Regions from separate parts of the Enterobacter sp. PL_is514 genome, predicted to be linked through region 1. Evidence: predicted binding sites of a transcription regulator. Region 1 holds the regulator's gene; each other region holds the start of a gene.

Evidence for each region. The regulator sigma-54, encoded in region 1, starts transcription at its own class of promoters, with help from an activator protein. The targets are predictions, from matches to a motif close to GTTGGCACANNTTTCGCTNT.
Region 2: the regulator sigma-54 is predicted to act here: its motif matches at 3,451-3,470, upstream of AC0TNG_RS20860 (amino acid ABC transporter substrate-binding protein).
Region 3: the regulator sigma-54 is predicted to act here: its motif matches at 2,905-2,924, upstream of glnK (P-II family nitrogen regulator).
Region 4: the regulator sigma-54 is predicted to act here: its motif matches at 2,394-2,413, upstream of glnA (glutamate--ammonia ligase).

The regions. Positions count from the first base shown of each region.
Region 1 is NZ_JBVPGN010000027.1:75,026-81,133, reverse strand. It holds gene lptB (LPS export ABC transporter ATP-binding protein) at 1-535, shown strand, start outside; gene rpoN (RNA polymerase factor sigma-54) at 583-2,016, shown strand; gene hpf (ribosome hibernation promoting factor) at 2,039-2,326, shown strand; gene ptsN (PTS IIA-like nitrogen regulatory protein PtsN) at 2,409-2,900, shown strand; gene rapZ (RNase adapter RapZ) at 2,946-3,800, shown strand; gene npr (PTS phosphocarrier protein NPr) at 3,797-4,069, shown strand; gene mtgA (monofunctional biosynthetic peptidoglycan transglycosylase) at 4,108-4,833, opposite strand; gene elbB (isoprenoid biosynthesis glyoxalase ElbB) at 4,830-5,483, opposite strand; gene arcB (aerobic respiration two-component sensor histidine kinase ArcB) at 5,716-6,108, opposite strand, start outside.
Region 2 is NZ_JBVPGN010000036.1:111,651-117,758, reverse strand. It holds gene AC0TNG_RS20880 (PhoH family protein) at 1-413, shown strand, start outside; gene ybeY (rRNA maturation RNase YbeY) at 410-877, shown strand; gene corC (CNNM family magnesium/cobalt transport protein CorC) at 967-1,845, shown strand; gene lnt (apolipoprotein N-acyltransferase) at 1,851-3,389, shown strand; gene AC0TNG_RS20860 (amino acid ABC transporter substrate-binding protein) at 3,743-4,648, shown strand; gene gltJ (glutamate/aspartate ABC transporter permease GltJ) at 4,804-5,544, shown strand; gene gltK (glutamate/aspartate ABC transporter permease GltK) at 5,544-6,108, shown strand, end outside.
Region 3 is NZ_JBVPGN010000032.1:187,433-193,540, reverse strand. It holds gene AC0TNG_RS12560 (YbaY family lipoprotein) at 1-33, opposite strand, end outside; gene tesB (acyl-CoA thioesterase II) at 234-1,094, shown strand; gene amtB (ammonium transporter AmtB) at 1,191-2,480, opposite strand; gene glnK (P-II family nitrogen regulator) at 2,516-2,854, opposite strand; gene AC0TNG_RS12540 (SmdB family multidrug efflux ABC transporter permease/ATP-binding protein) at 3,075-4,856, opposite strand; gene AC0TNG_RS12535 (SmdA family multidrug ABC transporter permease/ATP-binding protein) at 4,849-6,108, opposite strand, start outside.
Region 4 is NZ_JBVPGN010000023.1:81,725-87,832, forward strand. It holds gene AC0TNG_RS01580 (peptidase domain-containing ABC transporter) at 1-142, shown strand, start outside; gene typA (ribosome-dependent GTPase TypA) at 298-2,121, opposite strand; gene glnA (glutamate--ammonia ligase) at 2,500-3,909, shown strand; gene glnL (nitrogen regulation protein NR(II)) at 4,079-5,128, shown strand; gene glnG (nitrogen regulation protein NR(I)) at 5,140-6,108, shown strand, end outside.

The sequences.
Region 1 (6,108 bases):
TGAAGACATCAGTCTTCTGCCGCTGCACGCACGCGCACGTCGCGGGATCGGCTACCTGCCGCAGGAAGCCTCCATTTTCCGTCGTCTTAGCGTTTACGATAACCTGATGGCGGTCCTGCAAATTCGTAACGATCTGACCAGCGAACAGCGTCAGGATCGTGCCAACGAGCTGATGGAAGAGTTCCACATTGAGCATCTGCGCGACAGCCTCGGTCAGGCTCTCTCCGGGGGCGAACGCCGCCGCGTTGAGATTGCCCGTGCGCTGGCCGCAAACCCGAAGTTTATCCTTCTGGATGAACCGTTTGCGGGCGTTGACCCGATCTCGGTTATCGACATTAAACGTATCATTGAACACCTGCGTGACAGCGGGCTTGGCGTACTGATCACCGACCACAACGTCCGTGAAACGCTGGCCGTGTGTGAACGCGCGTATATTGTGAGCCAGGGCAATCTGATCGCCCACGGTACGCCACAGCAGATCCTCGAAGACGATCATGTTAAGCGCGTCTATCTTGGGGAAGACTTCAGACTCTGATAGGGTAGAGGTAACGTAACGCCGAACCGGAGAAAAATGCTCTGAACATGAAGCAAGGTTTGCAATTAAGGCTCAGCCAACAACTGGCGATGACGCCGCAGCTACAGCAGGCAATTCGCCTGTTGCAACTGTCCACGTTAGAACTTCAGCAGGAGCTCCAGCAGGCGCTGGACAGCAACCCCCTGCTGGAACAAACCGATCTTCATGACGAGGTAGATACCCAGCAATCGCAGGATACAGAAGCGCTCGACACCGCGGATGCACTCGAACAAAAAGAGATGCCGGACGAGCTTCCGCTGGATGCCAGCTGGGATGAAATCTACACCGCCGGAACCCCTTCCGGTACGCGTGCAGACTACCAGGATGATGAGCTACCGGTCTACCAGGGCGAAACCACCCAGTCACTGCAGGATTACCTGATGTGGCAGGTGGAACTCACACCCTTCTCCGATACCGACCGCGCGATTGCCACCTCAATTGTCGATGCCGTTGACGACACTGGCTATTTGACCGTCACGCTGGACGATATTCTGGAAAGCATGGGCGACGACGAGATAGAGCTTGAGGAAGTTGAAGCCGTTCTGAAGCGCATCCAGCGTTTCGATCCGGTAGGCGTGGCCGCAAAAGATCTGCGCGACTGCCTGCTGATCCAGCTTTCTCAGTTCAGCAAAGAGACGCCGTGGCTCGACGAGGCGCGCTTAATCATCAGCGATCATCTGGATCTGTTGGCTAACCACGATTTCCGCTCCCTGATGCGCGTCACGCGCCTGAAGGAAGAGGTGCTGAAAGAAGCGGTGAATCTGATCCAGTCGCTCGATCCGCGCCCGGGACAGTCGATCCAGACCAGCGAGCCCGAGTACGTCATCCCGGATGTGCTGGTCAGAAAACACAATGGCCGCTGGGTCGTTGAACTGAATTCAGACAGCATCCCTCGCCTGCAAATCAACCAGCAGTATGCCTCCATGTGCACCAGCGTGCGTAACGACTCCGACAATCAATATATTCGTAGCAATTTGCAGGAAGCGCGATGGCTGATCAAAAGTCTGGAGAGCCGAAATGATACGCTGCTACGCGTCAGCCGCTGTATTGTCGAACAGCAGCAGGCGTTCTTTGAGCAGGGCGAAGAGTATATGAAACCGATGGTACTGGCGGATATCGCCCAGGCCGTCGAAATGCATGAATCAACCATTTCCCGTGTCACCACGCAGAAGTATCTGCACAGTCCACGCGGTATTTTTGAGCTTAAGTATTTCTTCTCCAGCCATGTGAATACCGAGGGCGGCGGCGAAGCGTCGTCAACGGCCATTCGTGCCCTGGTGAAGAAGTTGATCGCCGCGGAGAATCCCGCGAAGCCACTAAGCGACAGTAAGTTAACCACCATGCTGTCCGATCAGGGTATTATGGTGGCACGTCGTACTGTTGCGAAGTATCGAGAGTCTTTATCCATTCCGCCGTCCAACCAGCGTAAACAGCTGGTCTGACACAACCGATAAGGAAGACACTATGCAGCTCAACATCACTGGACAAAACGTCGAAATTACTGAGGCTTTACGCGACTTTGTGAACGCGAAGTTTGCAAAACTCGAGCAGTATTTCGAAAGGATCAATCAGGTCTATATTGTGTTGAAAGTGGAGAAAGTGACTCATATCTCGGATGCCACCCTGCATGTTAACGGGGGTGAACTGCATGCCAGTGCGGAAGGGCAAGACATGTACGCTGCTATCGACGGCTTGATTGATAAGCTTGCACGACAGCTCAATAAACATAAAGATAAACTGAAACAACACTAATTGTCCGGGCAGTTAACGGGTGCAGGACGGCCTGTTGTGAAACACAACAGGCCATTTGTACAGTTAGCGCTTAGGTGAAATTATGATGAACAACGATTCCGCTCTTCAACTGAGCAATGTCCTTAACCAGGAATGTACCCGCAGTGCGGTTCACTGCCAGAGCAAAAAACGTGCGCTGGAAATCATCAGTGAACTGGCCGCAAAACAGCTGGGCCTGCCGCCGCAGGTGGTATTCGAAGCGATTCTGACCCGTGAAAAAATGGGCAGTACCGGTATCGGCAACGGCATCGCGATACCGCACGGCAAACTGGAAGAGGATACCCTGCGTGCCGTTGGTGTGTTTGTGCAGCTTGAAACACCCATCGCCTTCGATGCCATTGATAACCAGCCCGTCGATCTCCTCTTCGCGCTGCTGGTGCCTGCCGACCAGACGAAAACCCATCTGCATACGCTGTCGCTGGTCGCAAAACGTCTGGCCGATAAAACCATTTGCCGTCGGCTGCGCTCGGCCCAAAGTGATGAAGAGCTCTATCAGATTATCACTGAAGCAGAAGGCAATCAGGATGATGCATAACCAGGAGATGGCCTTCACATCTGTTGTCCTGAGGAGAAACGGAACATGGTGCTGATGATTGTCAGTGGCCGTTCAGGGTCGGGGAAATCCGTTGCTCTGCGCGCGCTGGAAGACATGGGTTTTTACTGCGTCGATAACCTGCCGGTCGTGTTATTGCCTGACCTGGCCCGTACGCTTGCGGAGAGGCAAACCTCTGCCGCCGTCAGCATCGACGTCCGTAACATGCCTGAATCGCCAGAGATCTTCGAGCAGGCCATGAGCAACCTGCCTGATGCGTTCTCGCCTCAGCTGCTTTTCCTTGATGCAGACCGCAATACGCTGATCCGTCGCTACAGCGATACCCGTCGTTTGCACCCGCTTTCCAGTAAGAACCTCTCTCTGGAGAGCGCTATCGATGAAGAGAGCGACCTGCTGGAGCCGCTGCGTTCTCGTGCCGACCTGATTGTCGACACCTCTGAGATGTCCGTTCACGAGTTGGCGGAAATGCTGCGTACCCGACTGTTGGGCAAGCGCGAGCGCGAACTGACGATGGTGTTCGAATCCTTCGGCTTTAAGCACGGTATTCCAATTGATGCGGATTACGTTTTCGACGTGCGCTTCCTGCCTAACCCACACTGGGATCCGAAGCTGCGTCCCATGACCGGTCTGGATAAACCCGTCGCGGCCTTCCTCGACCGGCACACAGAAGTTCACAATTTTATCTACCAGACGCGAAGCTACCTTGAGCTATGGTTACCTATGCTGGAAACAAACAATCGTAGCTACCTGACGGTGGCAATTGGCTGTACCGGCGGTAAACATCGTTCGGTTTATATCGCCGAACAGCTGGCCGACTATTTCCGCTCGCGCGGGAAGAACGTTCAGTCCCGTCATCGCACGCTGGAAAAACGTAAAACATGACCGTAAAACAAACCGTTGAGATCACCAATAAGCTGGGTATGCATGCACGCCCGGCAATGAAACTGTTTGAGCTGATGCAGGGTTTCGATGCTGAGGTTCTGCTGCGGAATGACGAAGGTACCGAAGCGGAAGCGAACAGCGTGATCGCCCTGCTAATGCTGGATTCCGCCAAAGGGCGCCAGATTGAAGTGGAAGCCACCGGGCCTCAGGAAGAAGAAGCGCTGGCGGCGGTGATTGCCCTGTTTAACGCCGGCTTTGACGAAGACTAACGTTCGCCCCTCGGCGGGTGGCGCTGCGCTTACCCGCCCTACATAAGATTATTACGCTGCATAAAACCCTCTCCACCCAGCTGATTCATCTGGCGTAGGATCCACGCCTGACGGCTTCGCACGTACCCTGATGGGGCACTGGCTTTAAAGCGGATGGGATTCGGTAAGACAGCGGCCAGAAGTGCTGCTTCTGACATGCTCAGACGGCTGGCTGGCTTATTGAAATAACGCTGCGCGGCAGCTTCCACGCCAAAAATACCGTCGCCAAATTCAGCGACGTTGAGATAGACGGTCAGAATGCGCTTTTTGCTCCAGACCGTTTCCATCCCCAGGGTCAACCCCGCTTCCAGCCCCTTTCGCACCCAGCTGCGGCCGTCCCACAGAAACAGATTTTTGGCCATCTGCTGCGACAAGGTTGAGGCACCGCGCACGCGGTTTTCATGGCGTTCGTTATGGGCCAGCGCCTTCTCAATGGCCGCCACGTCGAACCCCCAGTGCTCCGGGAATTTCTGGTCCTCCGCCGCGATGACCGCCAGCCCCATGAAAGGCGAGATCTCGTCCATGCTTACCCAGTCAGAGTGGGCAACATAGCTGAAATCGCCGCTGAGCCACGCGCCGAGCTGGCGCTCAACCATCACGGCAGAGAACGGGACTGGCATAATGCTGAACAGGGCGAGTCCACCCCCCCAAAACACCGCCAGCACCAGAACGATGCGCAACAGGGTACGTTTTACCAACGCGCCAGCACCGGATTGACGACTCATTCAGCCAACACCAGCACGCGGGCGACCAGCTTTTCGATCCCCATAGCCGCTTCTGCAATATTCTTCGCCAGCATATACGCAGGCGTGGTGACAATTTTGTTATCTTCATCAACCACAATGTCATCTACCGGGCACGGAACGTGTTCGCCCCCCATTTCCTCGACGATCTCTGCGGTATCGATATCCGTCCCGATAGTCAGGCGCAGCGGGAAATCAAAAATCTTAGGCAACATCGCGGGTGCGATACAGATAAAGCCCAGCGGCTTTCCTGCCGCATGCATGGCCTGTGACAGCGCTTTCAGATGAGGATCGATCTGACACTCCGCGCCCTGCGCAGCAAAGGTACTGAGATTTTTGGCCGCGCCAAACCCACCCGGCACAATGAGGGCATCAAGCTCTGTAGGGTCTGCCTGAATAAGAGGATGGATATCACCTCGCGCAATACGCGCGGCTTCAATCAGTACATTACGGGTTTCCACCATCGGCTCACCGGTCAGATGGTTAATCACATCCGCCTGATTTTTGTCTGGCGCAAAACAAATCACCTCTGCTCCCTGCTTAGCCAGGGCCAGCAGTGTGATTACGGCTTCATGTATTTCAGAACCATCGTAAACACCGCATCCGCTCAGCACGACACCAATCTTTTTCATCATGACAATCCTTTTCTGCAACTTGCTGAAGCACATTAATAATTTTGATTAAAACGCTATGCTTCACACATTTCACTGATTCATGTAACAAACCATTTAAGATTTGCTATCTTATCTGCGTGCGGCCTAAATTTTTCAGGCAGCGCCCTTTCGAAAATAACGTTTAAAAACAGGCGCAGCCACGATTTCCCTGGTGTTGGCGCAGTATTCGCGCACCCCGGTTAATCCGGGGTCATTTTTTTCTGGCGTCAACCCAGGCTTTAAGCACCGCCACATCGTTTTGCCACTCTTGCTTCATCTCTTCAACCCAATCACCCACGTTATCTTCCCATGCAGGTAAATCAGGTGACTGAATCTGTTGACCCAACTGCTGCAGGTGGCGTAGGCCAACCGAACCGGCGGCACCTTTAATTTTATGTCCTTCTTCCACGATGCCCTTCTGGTCACGCGCCGTCAGGTTTGATTCCAGCACGCTCAGATAGCCCGGCATCATTTTTTCGAACACCGCCAGACCATCGGTAATCAGTTTCGGGCCGACCAGATCGATGTACTGCTCCAGCATCGCGGTATCGAGTATCGTTTGGGCTTTTGCGTTATCAACAGACGTCATGGTGCTCTCCTCTTC
Region 2 (6,108 bases), on a different contig from region 1:
TCGAGAAGCTCATTGAACGTAACGTTATCGAAGTTGCCCCGCTCGCCTACATGCGCGGCCGTACGCTGAATGATGCGTTCATCATTCTCGATGAGAGCCAGAACACCACCATTGAACAGATGAAGATGTTCCTGACGCGTATTGGCTTTAACTCGAAAGCGGTGATTACCGGCGACGTCACTCAAATTGACCTGCCGCGCAGCACCAAATCCGGTCTGCGCCACGCCATTGAGGTGCTGGCCGAGGTCGACGAAATCAGCTTCAACTTCTTCCACAGTGAAGACGTGGTACGCCACCCGGTGGTCGCGCGTATCGTTAATGCCTATGAAGCCTGGGAAGAGGCGGATCAGAAGCGTAAGGCCGAACTGGCCGCAGAACGTAAGCGCGAAGCGCAGGAGCAAGAACAGAAATGAGTCAGGTGATCCTCGATTTACAGCTGGCCTGTGAAGACAATTCCGGCATGCCAGATGAGGCACAGTTTCAGAAATGGCTGGATGCCGTTATTCCTCAGTTTCAGGAAGAATCAGAAGTTACGATTCGCCTGGTGGATGAAGCGGAAAGCCATGAGCTTAACCTGACCTATCGCGGGAAAGATAAGCCGACCAACGTGCTCTCTTTCCCGTTCGAAGCGCCGCCGGGCATCGAGATGCCGCTGCTGGGCGATCTGATCATCTGCCGTCAGGTGGTTGAGCAGGAAGCCAAAGAGCAGCAAAAGCCGCTTGAGGCCCACTGGGCGCATATGGTGGTACACGGCAGCCTGCATCTGCTCGGCTACGATCATATTGAAGACGACGAAGCGGAAGAGATGGAGTCCCTCGAGACAGAGATAATGCTTGCTCTGGGCTATGAGGATCCGTACATTGCCGAGAAAGAATAGTCCGTCACCTGACGGACTCCCCTGCCGCCACGAAAGGACATCGCGTGGCGGTAAACGTTGAACTAACAAGAGAACCCTTAACAAACGCCATGAGCGACGACAATTCACACAGTAGCGACACGACAACCAGTAAAAAGGGATTTTTCTCCCTCATTCTGAACCAGCTTTTCCACGGCGAACCGAAAAACCGTGATGAACTGCTGGAGCTGATTCGTGATTCCGGGCAGAACGACCTTATCGACGAAGATACGCGCGAAATGCTCGAAGGGGTTATGGACATCGCCGACCAGCGCGTTCGCGATATCATGATCCCCCGCTCGCAGATGATCACCCTGAAACGTAACCAGACGCTGGACGAGTGCCTCGATGTGATCATCGAATCCGCCCACTCGCGTTTCCCGGTCATCAGCGAAGACAAAGATCACATCGAAGGGATTTTGATGGCGAAAGATCTGCTGCCGTTTATGCGCAGCGATGCCGAAGCCTTCAGCATGGAAAAAGTGTTACGCCAGGCCGTGGTTGTGCCGGAAAGTAAACGTGTGGATCGGATGCTGAAAGAGTTTCGCTCTCAGCGTTACCACATGGCGATTGTTATTGATGAATTTGGTGGCGTTTCCGGTCTGGTCACAATCGAGGATATCCTTGAGCTGATCGTGGGCGAAATCGAAGACGAGTACGACGAAGAAGAGGATATCGACTTCCGTCAGCTTAGCCGCCACACCTGGACCGTGCGCGCGCTGGCCTCCATCGAAGACTTCAACGACGCCTTCGGAACCCACTTCAGCGATGAAGAGGTCGATACCATTGGCGGGCTGGTGATGCAGGCCTTTGGCCACCTCCCGGCGCGTGGAGAGACCGTTGACATCGACGGTTACCAGTTCAAAGTAGCCATGGCCGACAGCCGACGTATTATACAGGTTCACGTCAGAACGCCGGACGACTCACCGGTGCCAAAACTGGAAGATTAATGTAAATGGCATTTGCCCCATTGCTTGAACGCCAGCGCGTCCGTTTGCTGCTGGCGCTGTTACTCGGAGCCAGCGGTACGCTGGCTTTTTCTCCTTACGATATCTGGCCCGCGGCCATTCTCTCCCTGATGGGGCTTCAGGGTCTGACCCTGAACCGTCGTCCGGTACAGGCTGCCGCTATCGGCTACTTCTGGGGGCTGGGGCTGTTTGGCTCAGGCATCAACTGGGTTTATGTCAGCATCGCCCAGTTTGGCGGTATGCCTGGCCCGGTAAACGTCTTCCTGGTGGTACTGCTCGCCGCCTATCTCTCGCTCTATACCGGTCTGTTCGCCGGCATCCTTTCTCGCCTGTGGCCCAAAACCAACTGGCTGCGCGTCGCCATTGCCGCGCCGGTGGTCTGGCAGGTAACCGAGTTCCTGCGCGGTTGGGTGCTGACCGGCTTCCCGTGGCTGCAGTTCGGCTACAGCCAGATTGACGGCCCGCTGAAAGGCCTGGCACCGGTAATGGGTGTTGAAGCTATCAACTTCCTGCTGATGGTCGTGAGCGGCCTGCTGGTATTAGCGCTGGTCACGCGCGGCTGGAAACCGCTGGCTGTGGCGCTGGTGCTGTTCGCCCTGCCCTTCCCGCTGCGCTATATCCAGTGGTTCACGCCTGAGCCCGATCGCGCCATGCGGGTTTCCATGGTGCAGGGGAATATCCCGCAGTCCATGAAGTGGGACGAAAAAGAGCTGCTGAATACGCTGAAGATCTACGCCAACGCCACCGAAGAGGTGATGGGTAAATCGCAGCTGATTATCTGGCCGGAGTCTGCGATCCCCGATCTGGAAATTAACCAGCAGCCGTTCCTCAATATGATGAACGATCTGCTGCTGGCCCGCGGCAGCACGCTGATCACCGGGATTGTCGATGCGCGTCTGAATCAGCAGAACCGCTACGACACCTACAACACCATCATTACGCTCGGCAAAGACAGCGAATACAGCTACCACTCCACTGACCGGTACAACAAGAACCACCTGGTGCCATTTGGTGAATTTGTGCCGCTGGAATCGATTCTGCGCCCGCTGGCCCCGTTCTTTGATTTGCCGATGTCCTCCTTCAGCCGCGGACCGTACGTTCAGCCTCAGCTGCACGCGCACGGCGCTACCCTGACGCCGGCCATCTGCTACGAAATCATTCTCGGCGAGCAGGTGCGCGATAACTTCCGCCCGGATACTGACTATCTGCTGACCATCTCCAACGATGCCTGGTTTGGTAAGTCAATCGGCCCGTGGCAGCACTTCCAGATGGCACGTATGCGCTCCCTGGAGCTGGCGCGTCCGTTACTGCGCAGCACCAACAACGGCATCACCGCCGTGATTGGTCCTCAGGGTGAAATTCAGGCGATGATCCCGCAGTTTACCCGTGAGGTACTGACCGCTAACGTCACGCCAACCACGGGACTGACGCCATACGCCCGTACCGGCAACTGGTCGCTGTGGATACTGACCGTGCTGTTCGGCTTTGGCGCAGTGCTGATGAGCCTGCGTCAGCGTCGTAAATAACCTTCCCTTCTGTTGCCGGGTGGCGCTGACGCTTACCCGGCAAATCCTCCCAAACTCCCATTCTGGCACGCCTATTGCTTTGTTTATTCAGATAAACGCAGTTTGGCTTAACGTGCAACTTTGTCGCACCAGCGTAGATCATCGGTAGCACCGAAACGGTGCAACGGGAGATATTTGCCTCTGAATGGTGCGGCGCGCTTCGCAAAAATAAACAATAACGCAGCAAAATCTTTACATTAAGCCAGACTAAATGTTAACAAGCTTGCATAACACTGCACTCGCATTGCGCGAGATATAACAACATCACAATGGGTATCAATGCGTCTCTGGCGCTGATAAAAAAGGAGTTGGGTATGCAATTACGTAAACTGGCCACAGCAATGCTGGTTATGGGAATGTCTGCTGGCGTGGTTCACGCTGAAGATGCGCCTGCAGCAGGCAGCACTCTCGACAAGATTGCCAAAAACGGCGTCATCGTGGTCGGCCACCGTGAATCATCTGTCCCGTTCTCTTACTACGACAACACGCAAAAAGTCGTGGGCTATTCACAGGATTACTCCAACGCTATCGTTGAAGCCGTGAAGAAAAAGCTGAACAAACCTGACCTGCAGGTGAAGCTGATCCCTATCACTTCACAAAACCGTATTCCACTGTTGCAAAACGGCACCTTTGACTTCGAGTGTGGCTCCACCACCAACAACCTCGAGCGTCAAAAACAGGCTGCCTTCTCTGACACCATCTTTGTTGTAGGCACCCGCCTGCTGACGAAGAAAGGCGGTGAGATTAAAGACTTCGCTGACCTGAAAGGCAAAGCGGTTGTTGTCACCTCCGGTACCACGTCAGAAGTGCTGCTGCACAAGCTGAACGACGAGAAAAAAATGGATATGCGCATCATCAGCGCGAAAGACCATGGCGACTCCTTCCGTACCCTGGAAAGCGGTCGTGCCGTCGCGTTTATGATGGATGATGCCCTGCTGGCGGGCGAGCGTGCGAAAGCGAAGAAACCTGACAACTGGGATATCGTCGGCACCGCGCAGTCAAAAGAAGCCTACGGCTGTATGCTGCGTAAAGACGATCCGCAGTTCAAAAAGCTGATCGATGACACCATCGCTCAGGTGCAGACCTCTGGCGAAGCGGAAAAATGGTTCGACAAATGGTTCAAGAACCCGATTCCACCTAAAAACCTGAACATGAATTTTGAACTGTCTGACGACATGAAAGCGCTGTTCAAATCTCCAAATGACAAGGCTCTTAACTAATTAGAACAACAGGGGCGGGATCTCCTGCCCTCTCGATTGTCGGGAAGCATGGACAGACTATACGTTGAGTGGTCGTTCCCCACTCAGCGCGAAAAATGAGCTTCTCACCAATCTTCGAGGGTAGCGCTGCTACCCTTTTTTTTCTGGAGTTTATTATGTCAATCGACTGGAACTGGGGCATATTTCTGCAACAAGCCCCGTTCGGCAACACCACCTATCTTGGCTGGCTGTGGAGCGGCTTTCAGGTCACCGTGGCATTATCGATAACGGCGTGGATCATCGCGTTTCTTGTCGGTTCTTTGTTCGGTATTCTGCGCACCGTCCCTAACCGTTTTCTTTCAACACTCGGCACCCTGTATGTGGAACTGTTCCGTAACGTTCCGCTGATCGTGCAATTCTTTACCTGGTATCTGGTTATCCCGGAACTGCTTCCGGAAAATATTGGCATGTGGTTCAAGTCGGAACTGGATCCGAACGTACAGTTCTTTGTCTCCTCCATGATGTGTCTGGGGCTGTTTACCGCTGCGCGCGTTTGCGAGCAGGTGCGTGCCGCCATTCAGTCATTGCCCCGTGGACAAAAAAATGCGGGTCTGGCGATGGGGTTAACCCTGCCACAGACCTACCGCTACGTGCTGCTGCCTAACGCCTACCGCGTCATCGTTCCGCCGATGACCTCCGAGATGATGAACCTGGTGAAAAACTCGGCCATCGCCTCGACCATTGGCCTGGTCGATATGGCTGCACAGGCGGGCAAGCTGCTGGATTACTCCGCTCACGCGTGGGAATCCTTCACCGCGATCACGCTCGCCTATGTTCTGATAAACGCTTTCATCATGCTGGTGATGAACCTGGTTGAACGCAAAATTCGCCTGCCGGGCAACATGGGGGGCAAATAATGTACGAATTTGACTGGAGTTCTATCGTTCCATCCATGCCTTACCTGCTTGATGGCCTGATGATTACCTTAAAAATCACCGTCATTGCCATCATCGTCGGTATCGTCTGGGGCACCCTGCTGGCCGTTATGCGTCTGTCGAGCTTTAAGCCGCTCGCCTGGTTCGCGACCGCTTACGTTAACGTATTCCGCTCCATCCCGCTGGTGATGGTGCTGCTGTGGTTTTACCTGATCGTGCCCGGCTTCCTGCAGAACGTGCTGGGGCTGTCGCCGAAAACCGATATCCGTCTGATCTCGGCGATGGTAGCGTTCTCGATGTTTGAAGCCGCTTACTATTCAGAGATTATCCGAGCGGGCATTCAGAGTATCTCCCGCGGACAGTCCAGCGCCGCGCTGGCGCTGGGGATGACGCACTGGCAGTCCATGCAGCTCATTATTCTGCCGCAGGCGTTTCGCGCCATGGTTCCGCTCCTGCTGACCCAGGGTATCGTGCTGTTCCAGGATACCTCGCTGGTCTACGTTCTGAGCCTGGCAGACTTCTTCCGTACCGCGTCAACCATCGGTG
Region 3 (6,108 bases), on a different contig from region 1:
AGCTACACCACTTAGCATGGGCACGAGTTTCATTGAAGTCTCCTTATCAATGCACCAGCGGGATCGATCCCATCCGATGTCGTTTCAATCACATAACGTATTTAAGTGTGGCACAACTCACTGATTAATGCCTGAAATCATCCTGATATTCAGATTATTCTACCCATCGGACCACTTTCATTTCTGCGTTATACTCAGCCTATCTTTCGCTACGGCGTTTATTGAGGACAACTATGAGTCAGGCACTGAACAATCTGCTGACATTACTGAATCTGGAAAAAATTGAGGAAGGACTCTTTCGCGGACAGAGCGAAGATTTAGGTTTACGCCAGGTCTTCGGGGGGCAAGTCGTTGGACAAGCGCTGTACGCTGCAAAGGAGACTGTCCCGGCAGACCGTCTGGTGCATTCGTTCCACAGCTACTTCTTACGCCCTGGCGATAGCGCGAAACCGATCGTGTATGACGTTGAGGTCCTGAGAGACGGCAACAGCTTCAGCGCGCGCCGCGTCGCGGCCATTCAGAACGGCAAGCCGATCTTTTACATGACCGCCTCTTTCCAGGCGCCGGAACCCGGGTATGAACACCAGAAAGTGATGCCGCCGGCACCCGCGCCAGACGATCTCAAATCGGAAACGGATATCGCCCGTGCGCTGGCGCATCTGCTTCCGCCTCAGGTCAAAGAAAAGTTTCTCTGCGATAAACCGCTGGAGATCCGCCCGGTTGAGTTCCATAACCCGATGAAGGGCCACACCGCCGAGCCAAAGCGCCAGGTGTGGATCCGAGCTAACGGCACCGTGCCGGAAGATTTCCGAGTGCATCAGTATCTGCTGGGCTATGCGTCAGATTTCAACTTCCTGCCGGTGGCGCTGCAGCCGCACGGCGTCGGCTTCCTCGAAAAAGGGATGCAGGTCGCGACGATCGATCACTCGATGTGGTTCCACCGTCCCTTCAACATGAATGAGTGGCTGCTCTACAGCGTGGAGAGTACGTCGGCGTCGAGCGCTCGCGGGTTTGTGCGTGGGGAGTTTTATACCCAGGACGGCGTGCTGGTCGCTTCAACGGTGCAGGAAGGGGTAATGCGTAATCGCGGGTGATTATGTGCGGCCTGATGCCCTCACCCTGACCCTCTCCCACGGGGAGAGGGAATACACACTAAAAACGGCAACCTCAGGTTGCCGTTTTGCTGTTTATTAGGCGTTATACGCATTCTCGCCGTGGCTGTTGACGTCCAGACCTTCACGTTCCTGCTCTTCAGGGACACGCAGACCGACGGTCATGTCCGCCAGTTTGTAGCCAATGAAAGCGACAACGGCAGACCACACCACGGTGATAGCAATACTTTCCAGCTGCACCAGTACCTGATGAACCATAGTGACGCCTTCAGCGTAGCCCACACCACCGAGCGATTTCGCCGCGAAGATACCGGTCATGATACAGCCGACGATACCGCACACGCCGTGCACGCCAAACACATCGCATGGGTCGTCAACGCGCAGCAGACGTTTCAGTGCAGTCACGCCCCACAGACCCGCCAGACCGGACACCAGGCCGACCAGCAGCGCACCGCCCACACCGACATAACCACATGCTGGGGTGATGCCAACCAGACCGGCAATGGCACCCGAACAGGCGCCCAGCAGAGAAGGTTTACCGCGTACCGCCCACTCGCCAAATACCCAGGAGAGGATTGCACCCGCCGTGGCCACAACGGTGTTCACGAAGGCCAGCGCGGCGATTTCGTTTGCTGCACTCGCTGAGCCGGCGTTGAAGCCAAACCAGCCAAAGTAGAGGATAGCCGTACCGGTAAAGACCATCGGCAGGTTGTGCGGTTTAAACGCTTCTTTACCGAAGCCCACGCGTTTGCCAATCAGGTAGGCACCCACCAGACCCGCTACCGCGGCGTTGATGTGAACAACGGTACCGCCCGCGAAGTCCAGCGCACCGTGCGTTGCCAGCAGACCGCCACCCCAGACCATGTGCGCAATCGGCACATAGGAGAGCGTCAGCCAGACCACCACGAAGATCAGGACTGCAGAGAAACGAATACGCTCGGCGAGCGCGCCCACAATCAGCCCGACGGTAATACAGGCGAAGGAGCCCTGGAACGCCACGTGAATATACTGATAGAAGCTGCCCATCAGCGCGGTCAGCTCAATATTTTTCAGCATCACCCAGTCGAAGTTACCAAAGAACGCGTTGCCCGTGCCGAACGCCAGCGAGTAACCGTAAACCACCCACAGCACGCAGACCAGTGCGAACGTCACGGCAACCTGCGTCAGCATGGAGAGAACGTTTTTGCCACGGATCAGGCCACCGTAGAACAGCGCAATGCCCGGAATGGACATGAACAGCACCAGCGCGGTGCTGATCATCATAAAGGCGTTATCGGCTTTGTCGACCACCGCAGGGGTAGCAGCCAGCGCCAGGCCCGGCAGCAGTGCCAGCGAACCCAGACCCGTTTTAAGTGTTGCTATCTTCATTTTCTCGATCCCTATCACTGTGTGCCAGGCGTTAATTACAGAGCCGCTTCGTCAGATTCGCCGGTACGAATGCGAATGACGCGCTGCAGTTCGGCAACGAAAATTTTGCCGTCGCCAATTTTGCCGGTGTAGGCCGCTTTGCTAATGACATCAATGACTTCGTCAAGCTGATCGTCAGCAATCGCGACATCAATTTTTACTTTTGGCAGAAAGTTAACGCTGTATTCCGCCCCGCGATAAAGCTCGGCATGCCCCTTCTGACGACCAAAGCCTTTCACTTCGGTGACAGTCAGTCCCTGAATACCCATTGAAGACAATGCTTCGCGCACGTCTTCGAGTTTGAATGGTTTGATTACAACCGTAACCAGCTTCATAGATCCCCTCCAGTCAGAATTCGGTAATGGCCGCAGCTTACGCAGAAGGTATTGCAAGGGGTGTGCCAGAAATGAAAAAGAGGGGGAACAGCGATGCGATGAGCGTTACACGGTTCTGTTAAACGCCCGGGTGAAAAAAAACGCACCATGCCGGTGCAGGGTGCGTTTCAGTTTTGCACCAACAGGAATGACTGTTAGCGCGCCGCCTCATTTTAGTGCATCAGGCGCTAAGTGACTCTTCATCACGCACGCTGGCGGCCAGCTCTTCGCCCGCCAGCTGCAGCTGGTACATCTGCCAGTAGCGCCCTTTTGCTTCCAGCAGCTCACGGTGCGTCCCGCGTTCAACGGCCTGTCCGCGATGCAGCACCAGAATGGTATCCGCATCGACGACGGTGGAAAGGCGGTGGGCAATCACCACCAGCGTCGTATGATCGCGTACCGCGGCCAGCGCCTGCTGGATAGCCTGCTCGGTGCCGGAGTCAATACTGGCCGTCGCTTCATCCAGAATCAGTATCTGCGGCGTTTCAATCAGCACCCGCGCCAGTGCCAGAAGCTGCTTTTGCCCGACAGAGAGATTGTTCCCCTGCTCGCCCAGCTTCGTGTTGATCCCGTCGCTGAACCCGCGCGCCAGCTCTGCCAGCTGCACTTTTTCCAGCACGTCCCAGACCTGCTCCTGGGTGTAGTCTCGCCCCAGGGTCACGTTGGCGTAGAAGGTATCGGCCAGAACGACCGGATCCTGCTGCACCATCGCAACGCCTTTGCGTAACACGGTGTGGCTGAGAGACGCAAGCGGGCGTCCGTCGAGGCGGATTTCACCTTGCGTGACCGGGTAATAGCCCATCAACAGGCTGGCAAGCGTGCTCTTACCACTGCCGGTATGCCCCACCAGCGCCACAAAACCGCGCGACGGAACGTCAAGCGTGATGTCCTGCAACACCAGGCGGTCTTCGCGATAGGCAAACGAGACGTTATCAAAGGTGATAGCCCCGCTTTGCAGAGGTCGCTCATCATTGCCGTAGGCCTGACGCGGCCTGTCCATCAGCTCAAAGACGCGCTCACCGGCGACGACCGCCTGTTGCAGCATCGATTGCTGCGTAGTGAGCTCGATCAGCGGCTCGTTGAGGCGTCCCAGATAGCTAATAAAAGCGTACAGCACGCCCACTTCAATCGTACCGTTTGAGCTCAGGCCAAAGAGCATCAGCAACCCACACAGCACCAGCGCCGAGAAAAGGCTCAGCAGCGGTCGCAGCAGGAAACCGTCCAGGCGCAGCGTCTGCATACGCGCCATATAGTGCGAACGGCTGGCTTCGCCCATGCGTTCGCCAAAGCGCGCCTGCTGGCGGAACTGCTGGATGACGCTCATGCCGTTGATCACTTCGTTGAAGCCATCATTGATATCGGCCAGGTAAGCGCGCACCCGACGCACAATCGGCGTGCTGTAGCGCTGGTAAATCACCATAACAATCAGCACCGCCGGGAAGATGGTGATCGCCACCAGCGCCATGCGCCAGTCGAGGCTGAACATCGCCACCAGCATCGCGCCAATCAGCGCCGCGCTGCGTAATACCGTCGCGACCACGGTGACGTACAGATCGCGGATCACCTCGGTATCGTTGGTTACGCGCGAAATCACCTGCCCGACCGGCTGGATATCAAACTCGCTGAGCGGCTGGCGAAGCGCCGCGTCCATCACGTCCGTACGCAGCTGCTGTACAACGCCCACGGCTGCACGGTTAAACAGCAGCGACTGAGCATAGTGCAACCCTGCCGCCGTCAGCTGTAAGCCGACGTAGGCCACGCCTAAACCCGCCACCAGACCCAGCGGTAGATAGCTTTTGGCAACCATGTTGTCGATAAAATAGCTGATGAGCAGCGGACCGCTCACCTCGGCAATTGCCGCAATCCAGAGCAAAAGCACGGCCACCGAGAGCGGTTTACGCCACGGCGAGCCGTAGGCCAGCAGACGTTTAAGCGTCGGCCACATCGTTCCGAGCTTACGCATTGGCGGCCTCCTCATCCTGCTCCGGCGCATCGTCCAGCGCCGCTTCAAGCTGTTGATAGCGGTACATATCGCGATACCAGCCCGGCTGCTCGGCCAGCGTTTCATGCTGCCCGCGCTGGGCAATGTGCCCGTGTTGTAAGACCAGAATTTCGCTGGCTTCGGTGAGCGCTGACAAACGGTGGGCGCTGATAATCACCGTGCGTCCGTCGCCCCACTGGCGCAGGTTATGCAGGATCTCGTGCTCGGTACGGCCATCCACGGCAGAAAGCGCATCATCCAGGATCAGGATTTCCGCATTCAGCAGCAGCGCGCGGGCAATGGAGATACGCTGTTTTTGCCCGCCGGACAGCATGACGCCGCGTTCCCCGACTTCGGTGTCGTAGCCCTGCGGCAGGCGCAAAATGTCATCATGCACGCTGGCCAAACGTGCCACATGCTCGATCTCTTCCTGCGTTGCCGCCGGGCACCCAAGCGCGATGTTGTTCGCCACGGTGTCAGAAAAAAGAAACGGCGTCTGGCTGACAACCGCCAGGCGACCACGCCACTCATCCAGCAGCAGGCTGGTGAGCGGAATATCATGGAAGCGAATATCGCCCTGCGTAACGTCAAAGTGGCGCTGGAGCAGCGACAGCACGGTACTTTTGCCGGATCCCGTCGGGCCACAGATGCCCAGCATCTGGCCGGGCTGCAGCGTAAAGCTGACGTTCTCCAGCACCGGATGCTCCGTATGCGGATAGACAAACTTGCGGACGTCGACATGCATGACGCCGCGCCCTTCCGGTACGGCTTCGCTACCGTCGATGACCACCGGCGCTTCGGCCAGCATGGCGCGAATGCGGCTATAGGCGGCACTGCCGCGCTCAACAATGTTAAACATCCAGGCCAGCGCCAGCATCGGCCAGATCATCAGCCCCAGATACATCGCAAAGCTGGTTAATTGCCCCAGGGTCAACGTGCCCTGCACCACCATCCAGCTGCCGCCGCCAATCGCCAAAAGGTTCGCCATGCCAATCGCGATATAGATCGTCGGGTCGAAGCGGGCGTCAATACGCGCGACGCGCATGTTTTTCGCTCCCGTGTCCGCCGCATCGGCCGCAAACAGCGCAGATTGCCGGTCTTCCAGGCCAAACGCTTTGATCATGCGAATGCTGGTCATGCTCTCCTGGGTGCGATCGTTCAGAGACGAAAACGCCGCCTGCGCCAGCTTAAAGCGCTCGTGCAGCTGTTCACCATAGCGATTGATCGCCAGCGC
Region 4 (6,108 bases), on a different contig from region 1:
CCACCTTGATAAAACCAGTGAAAGTCAGGTCAATCAGTCTATACAGGAGATGAACATCACCAGGATTATTATCGCGCATCGCGAAACCACGATTTCATCGGCAGATCGGGTGTTCGTGATAAATGGAGCAGAGTTACCCTAATCCGTGAATTTCGCAGGAAAGAGATAGCTTCGGGACATAACGCCCCAGGTAATGAAGAATTCTGGCGATCATCGAATAAAAAAGCCGCAGAGAGATCAGCGGCTTTTTAGTTGCCGGGTGGCGCTCACGCTTACCCGGCCTACGGATTGACCGTATTAGTCTTCTTTCGCACCGCGCATAGCACGTTTACGATCGTTCTCGGTCAGGTGACGTTTACGGATACGAATTGACTGTGGAGTCACTTCTACCAGTTCGTCATCATCGATGAATTCCAGAGCCTGCTCCAGAGTCATCTTGATCGGTGGAACCAGAACCGTTGCTTCGTCAGTACCGGACGCACGCATGTTGGTCAGTTTCTTACCGGTCAGGCAGTTTACGGTCAGGTCGTTAGAACGACTGTGAATACCGATGATCTGGCCTTCATAAACTTCAGCACCGTGACCCAGGAACAGCTTACCGCGATCCTGCAGACCGAACAGCGCAAACGCAACCGCTTTACCCTGACCGTTGGAGATCAGCACGCCGTTGTTACGCTGGCCCACTTCGCCCGGACGAACGTCGTCGTAGTGGCTGAAGGTGGAGTACAGCAGACCGGTACCGGAGGTCATGGTCATGAACTCTGAACGGAAGCCGATCAGGCCACGGCTTGGGATCACGTAGTCGAGACGTACGCGGCCTTTGCCATCTGGATTCATGTTTTTCAGGTCGCCTTTACGCTCACCCAGAGCCTGCATCACAGAACCCTGGTGCTGCTCTTCAACGTCCAGCGTCACGTTTTCGAACGGCTCTTGTTTACGGCCGTCGATTTCGCGGAAGATTACTTTCGGACGGGAAACCGCCATTTCGAAACCTTCACGACGCATGTTTTCGATCAGAACAGACAGGTGCAGCTCACCACGACCCGAAACGCGGAATGCATCAGCGTCTTCGGTTTCTTCAACGCGCAGCGCAACGTTGTGCACCAGCTCTTTGTTCAGGCGGTCAAGGATCTGACGAGAGGTAACGAACTTACCTTCTTTACCACAGAACGGAGAGGTGTTGACGTTGAAGAACATGGATACGGTTGGTTCATCAACGGACAGGGCTGGCAGCGCTTCGACGTTCTGCGGATCGCAGATGGTGTCGGAGATGTTCAGTTCACCCAGACCGGTGATAGCGATAATGTCGCCCGCTTCAGCGATGTCGCTCTCGATACGCTCAAGACCCAGGTGAGTCAGTACTTTACCAACTTTACCGTTACGGGTTTTGCCTTCGCTATCGATGATAGTAACCTGCTGGTTAGGCTTCACTTTACCGCGCTTGATACGACCAATGCCGATTACGCCAACGTAGTTGTTGTAGTCGAGCTGAGAGATCTGCATCTGCAGGGTACCGTCGAGATCGACGTTTGGCGCAGGAACACGGTCAACAATCGCCTGATACAGCGGGGTCATGTCTTCAGCCATGTCTTCGTGGTCCAGACCTGCGATACCGTTCAGCGCAGAGGCGTAAACGATAGGGAAGTCCAGCTGCTCGTCGGTCGCGTCGAGGTTAACGAACAGGTCGAAGACCTGGTCAACAACCCAGTCAGGACGCGCGCCAGGGCGGTCAACTTTGTTGATAACAACGATTGGCTTCAGACCATGGGCAAAAGCTTTTTTGGTCACGAAGCGCGTCTGTGGCATTGGGCCATCCATTGCGTCAACGACCAGCAGAACGGAGTCTACCATGGACATTACACGTTCAACTTCACCACCGAAGTCGGCGTGCCCTGGGGTATCAACGATGTTGATACGGTAGTCATTCCATTTAATCGCGGTGTTTTTCGCGAGGATGGTAATCCCACGCTCTTTCTCCAAATCGTTGGAGTCCATCACGCGTTCTTGGGTTTCGGCACGCGCATCAAACGTACCGGATTGCTGCAGCAGCTTGTCAACCAGGGTAGTTTTACCATGGTCTACGTGCGCGATGATGGCGATGTTACGCAAATTTTCGATCACAACTTTGCCTCAGGCATTTAGAAATAGCGCGTTATTGTACACGGATTAATCGCACTACAAAACAGGATCACAAACATCCCCCGCAAACAAGTCATGCAGGGATGCTTTGTGATCGCTTTCACGGAGCGGTAAAAGGGCTCTTTAACGTAAATTGCACCAATATGGTGCTCAATGTTCACATTGAAGCACTATACTGGTGCAACAAATCCATCGTGGTGCAGCCCTTTTGCACTATGGTGCGCATGATAACGCCTTTTTGGGGTGTTTTAAAAGTTGGCACAGATTTCGCTTTATAAAAAATACATGGCACCAGCCAGTACAAACAGAAATTGAAGACCTCGTTACCACGACGACAATGACCAATCTGGAGAGTTAAGTATGTCCGCTGAACACGTTTTGACGATGCTGAACGAACATGAAGTGAAGTTTGTTGATCTGCGCTTCACCGATACCAAAGGTAAAGAACAGCACGTCACAATCCCTGCTCATCAGGTGAACGCCGAATTCTTCGAAGAAGGCAAAATGTTTGACGGCTCCTCCATTGGTGGCTGGAAAGGCATTAACGAATCCGACATGGTTCTGATGCCGGACGCGACCACTGCGCTCATTGACCCGTTCTTCGAAGAACCAACCCTGATCATCCGTTGCGACATCCTCGAGCCAGGCACGCTGCAGGGCTACGACCGTGACCCACGTTCTATCGCAAAACGTGCTGAAGAGTACCTGCGTTCTACCGGCATCGCAGACACCGTTCTGTTCGGACCAGAGCCAGAGTTCTTCCTGTTTGACGACATCCGTTTCGGCGCTTCAATTTCTGGTTCCCACGTGGCTATCGATGACATCGAAGGTGCATGGAACTCTTCCACCAAATACGAAGGTGGTAACAAAGGTCACCGTCCTGGCGTGAAAGGCGGTTACTTCCCGGTTCCTCCGGTCGATTCTTCACAGGACATCCGTTCTACCATGTGTATGATCATGGAAGAGATGGGCCTGGTTGTTGAAGCGCACCACCACGAAGTGGCGACTGCTGGCCAGAACGAAATCGCTACCCGCTTTAACACCATGACCAAGAAAGCGGATGAGATTCAGATTTACAAATACGTTGTGCACAACGTTGCGCACCGTTTCGGTAAAACCGCGACCTTCATGCCAAAACCAATGTTTGGCGATAACGGTTCCGGTATGCACTGCCACATGTCTCTGTCCAAGAACGGTACCAACCTGTTCTCTGGCGACAAATATGCCGGTCTGTCCGAGCAGGCGCTGCACTACATCGGTGGTGTTATCAAACACGCTAAAGCGATCAACGCCCTGGCGAACCCAACCACTAACTCCTACAAGCGTCTGGTCCCGGGCTACGAAGCGCCAGTGATGCTGGCCTACTCTGCACGTAACCGTTCTGCTTCTATCCGTATTCCGGTGGTGGCGTCTCCTAAAGCACGTCGTATCGAAGTGCGCTTCCCGGATCCAGCGGCTAACCCATACCTGTGCTTCGCAGCACTGCTGATGGCCGGTCTGGACGGTATTAAGAATAAGATCCACCCGGGCGAAGCGATGGACAAAAACCTGTACGACCTGCCGCCAGAAGAAGCGAAAGAGATCCCACAGGTTGCTGGCTCTCTGGAAGAAGCCCTGCAGGCGCTGGACGCAGACCGCGAGTTCCTGACTGCGGGTGGTGTGTTCACTGATGAAGCGATTGACGCTTACATCGCCCTGCGTATTGAAGAGAACGACCGTGTGCGTATGACGCCACACCCGGTTGAGTTCGAGCTGTACTACAGCGTTTAATAAAGTTGTTTTACCCGGCGTGACAAGCGCCGGGGGTAGTTGCCGTGGAAACTTTTAGCCCATCTCCGGATGGGCTTTTTTCTCCACCAACAACCTGATCTCACGCGCTATTTACGCCGAAAACGCTATACTGCACTAAAACAGTGCAACAACTCCAGGAGACTGCTGAATGGCAACTGGCACGCTGCCCGATGCTGGGCAGATCCTCAATTCTTTGATTAACAGCATTTTGCTGGTCGATGACGAGCTGGCCGTTCATTACGCCAACCCGGCGGCGCAGCAGCTGCTCGCCCAAAGCGCACGTAAACTGTTCGGCACCCCGCTTCCTGAACTCCTGAGCTATTTTTCGCTGAATATTGGCCTGATGCAGGAAAGTTTGCAGGCTGGCCAGGGGTTTACCGATAACGAAGTGACGCTGGTGATCGACGGGCGCTCGCACATTCTGTCGCTGACCGCGCAGCGTCTTCCCGATGGGATGATCCTGCTGGAAATGGCGCCGATGGATAATCAGCGTCGACTGAGCCAGGAGCAGCTTCAGCATGCGCAGCAAATTGCCGCCCGTGACCTGGTACGCGGTCTGGCGCATGAAATCAAAAACCCGTTGGGTGGATTACGCGGCGCGGCGCAGCTTCTGACCAAGGCACTCCCCGATCCCGCGCTGGCGGAGTACACCAACGTCATCATTGAGCAGGCGGACCGTCTGCGAAATCTGGTAGACCGTCTTCTTGGTCCGCAGCAGCCGGGAATGCACGTCACTGAAAGCATCCATAAAGTGGCTGAACGGGTGGTGAAGCTCGTCTCAATGGAGCTGCCGGAGAACGTCACGCTGGTACGTGATTACGACCCAAGCCTGCCGGAACTGGCCCATGATCCGGACCAGATTGAGCAGGTCCTGTTGAATATTGTGCGTAATGCCCTGCAGGCGCTGGGGCCTGAAGGGGGGGAGATTATTTTACGCACCCGCACCGCCTTCCAGCTCACGTTACACGGCGTGCGCTACCGGCTGGCGGCCCGAATCGACGTTGAGGATAACGGGCCCGGCATTCCATCGCATCTGCAGGATACCCTGTTCTACCCGATGGTAAGCGGTCGCGAAGGCGGAACCGGCCTGGGCTTATCCATTGCCCGCAGTTTGATCGATCAACACTCCGGGAAAATTGAATTTACCAGTTGGCCGGGACATACCGAGTTTTCGGTTTTCCTGCCGATTAAAAAATAAAGGTGACGTTTATGCAACGAGGGATAGTCTGGGTAGTCGATGACGATAGCTCCATCCGTTGGGTGCTTGAACGCGCGCTCACAGGGGCAGGATTAAGCTGCACGACGTTTGAGAGCGGCAACGAAGTGCTCGATGCACTCACCACCAAAACGCCGGATGTTCTGCTTTCGGATATTCGTATGCCGGGCATGGACGGGCTGGCGCTGTTAAAGCAGATAAAACAACGCCACCCTATGCTTCCGGTCATCATAATGACCGCGCACTCCGATCTGGATGCCGCAGTGAGCGCCTATCAGCAAGGGGCGTTCGATTACCTGCCCAAACCGTTTGATATTGACGAAGCGGTGGCGCTGGTTGAGCGCGCGATTAGCCATTATCAGGAGCAGCAACAGCCGCGCCACGCACCCGATTTTGGGCCAACGACAGACATCATCGGCGAAGCGCCGGCGATGCAGGACGTGTTTCGCATTATCGGTCGTCTGTCCCGCTCGTCCATCAGCGTCTTGATTAACGGCGAATCGGGAACCGGTAAAGAGCTTGTGGCGCATGCATTGCATCGCCACAGCCCGCGGGCAAAAGCGCCGTTTATCGCTTTGAATATGGCGGCGATCCCGAAGGATTTGATTGAGTCCGAACTGTTCGGCCATGAAAAAGGGGCATTTACCGGCGCTAATACCATTCGTCAGGGGCGTTTCGAACAGGCTGACGGTGGCACGCTGTTCCTGGACGAAATTGGCGATATGCCGCTGGATGTCCAGACCCGCCTGCTGCGCGTGCTGGCCGACGGACAGTTTTACCGCGTGGGCGGCTATGCGCCGGTGAAGGTAGACGTGCGCATTATTGCCGCGACCCACCAGAACCTGGAGCAACGCGTGCAGGAAGGAAAATTCCGCGAGGATTTATTCCATCGCCTGAACGTCATTCGCGTTCATCTGCCGCCGCTGCGTGAGCGTCGGGAAGATATTCCCCGCCTGGCGCGT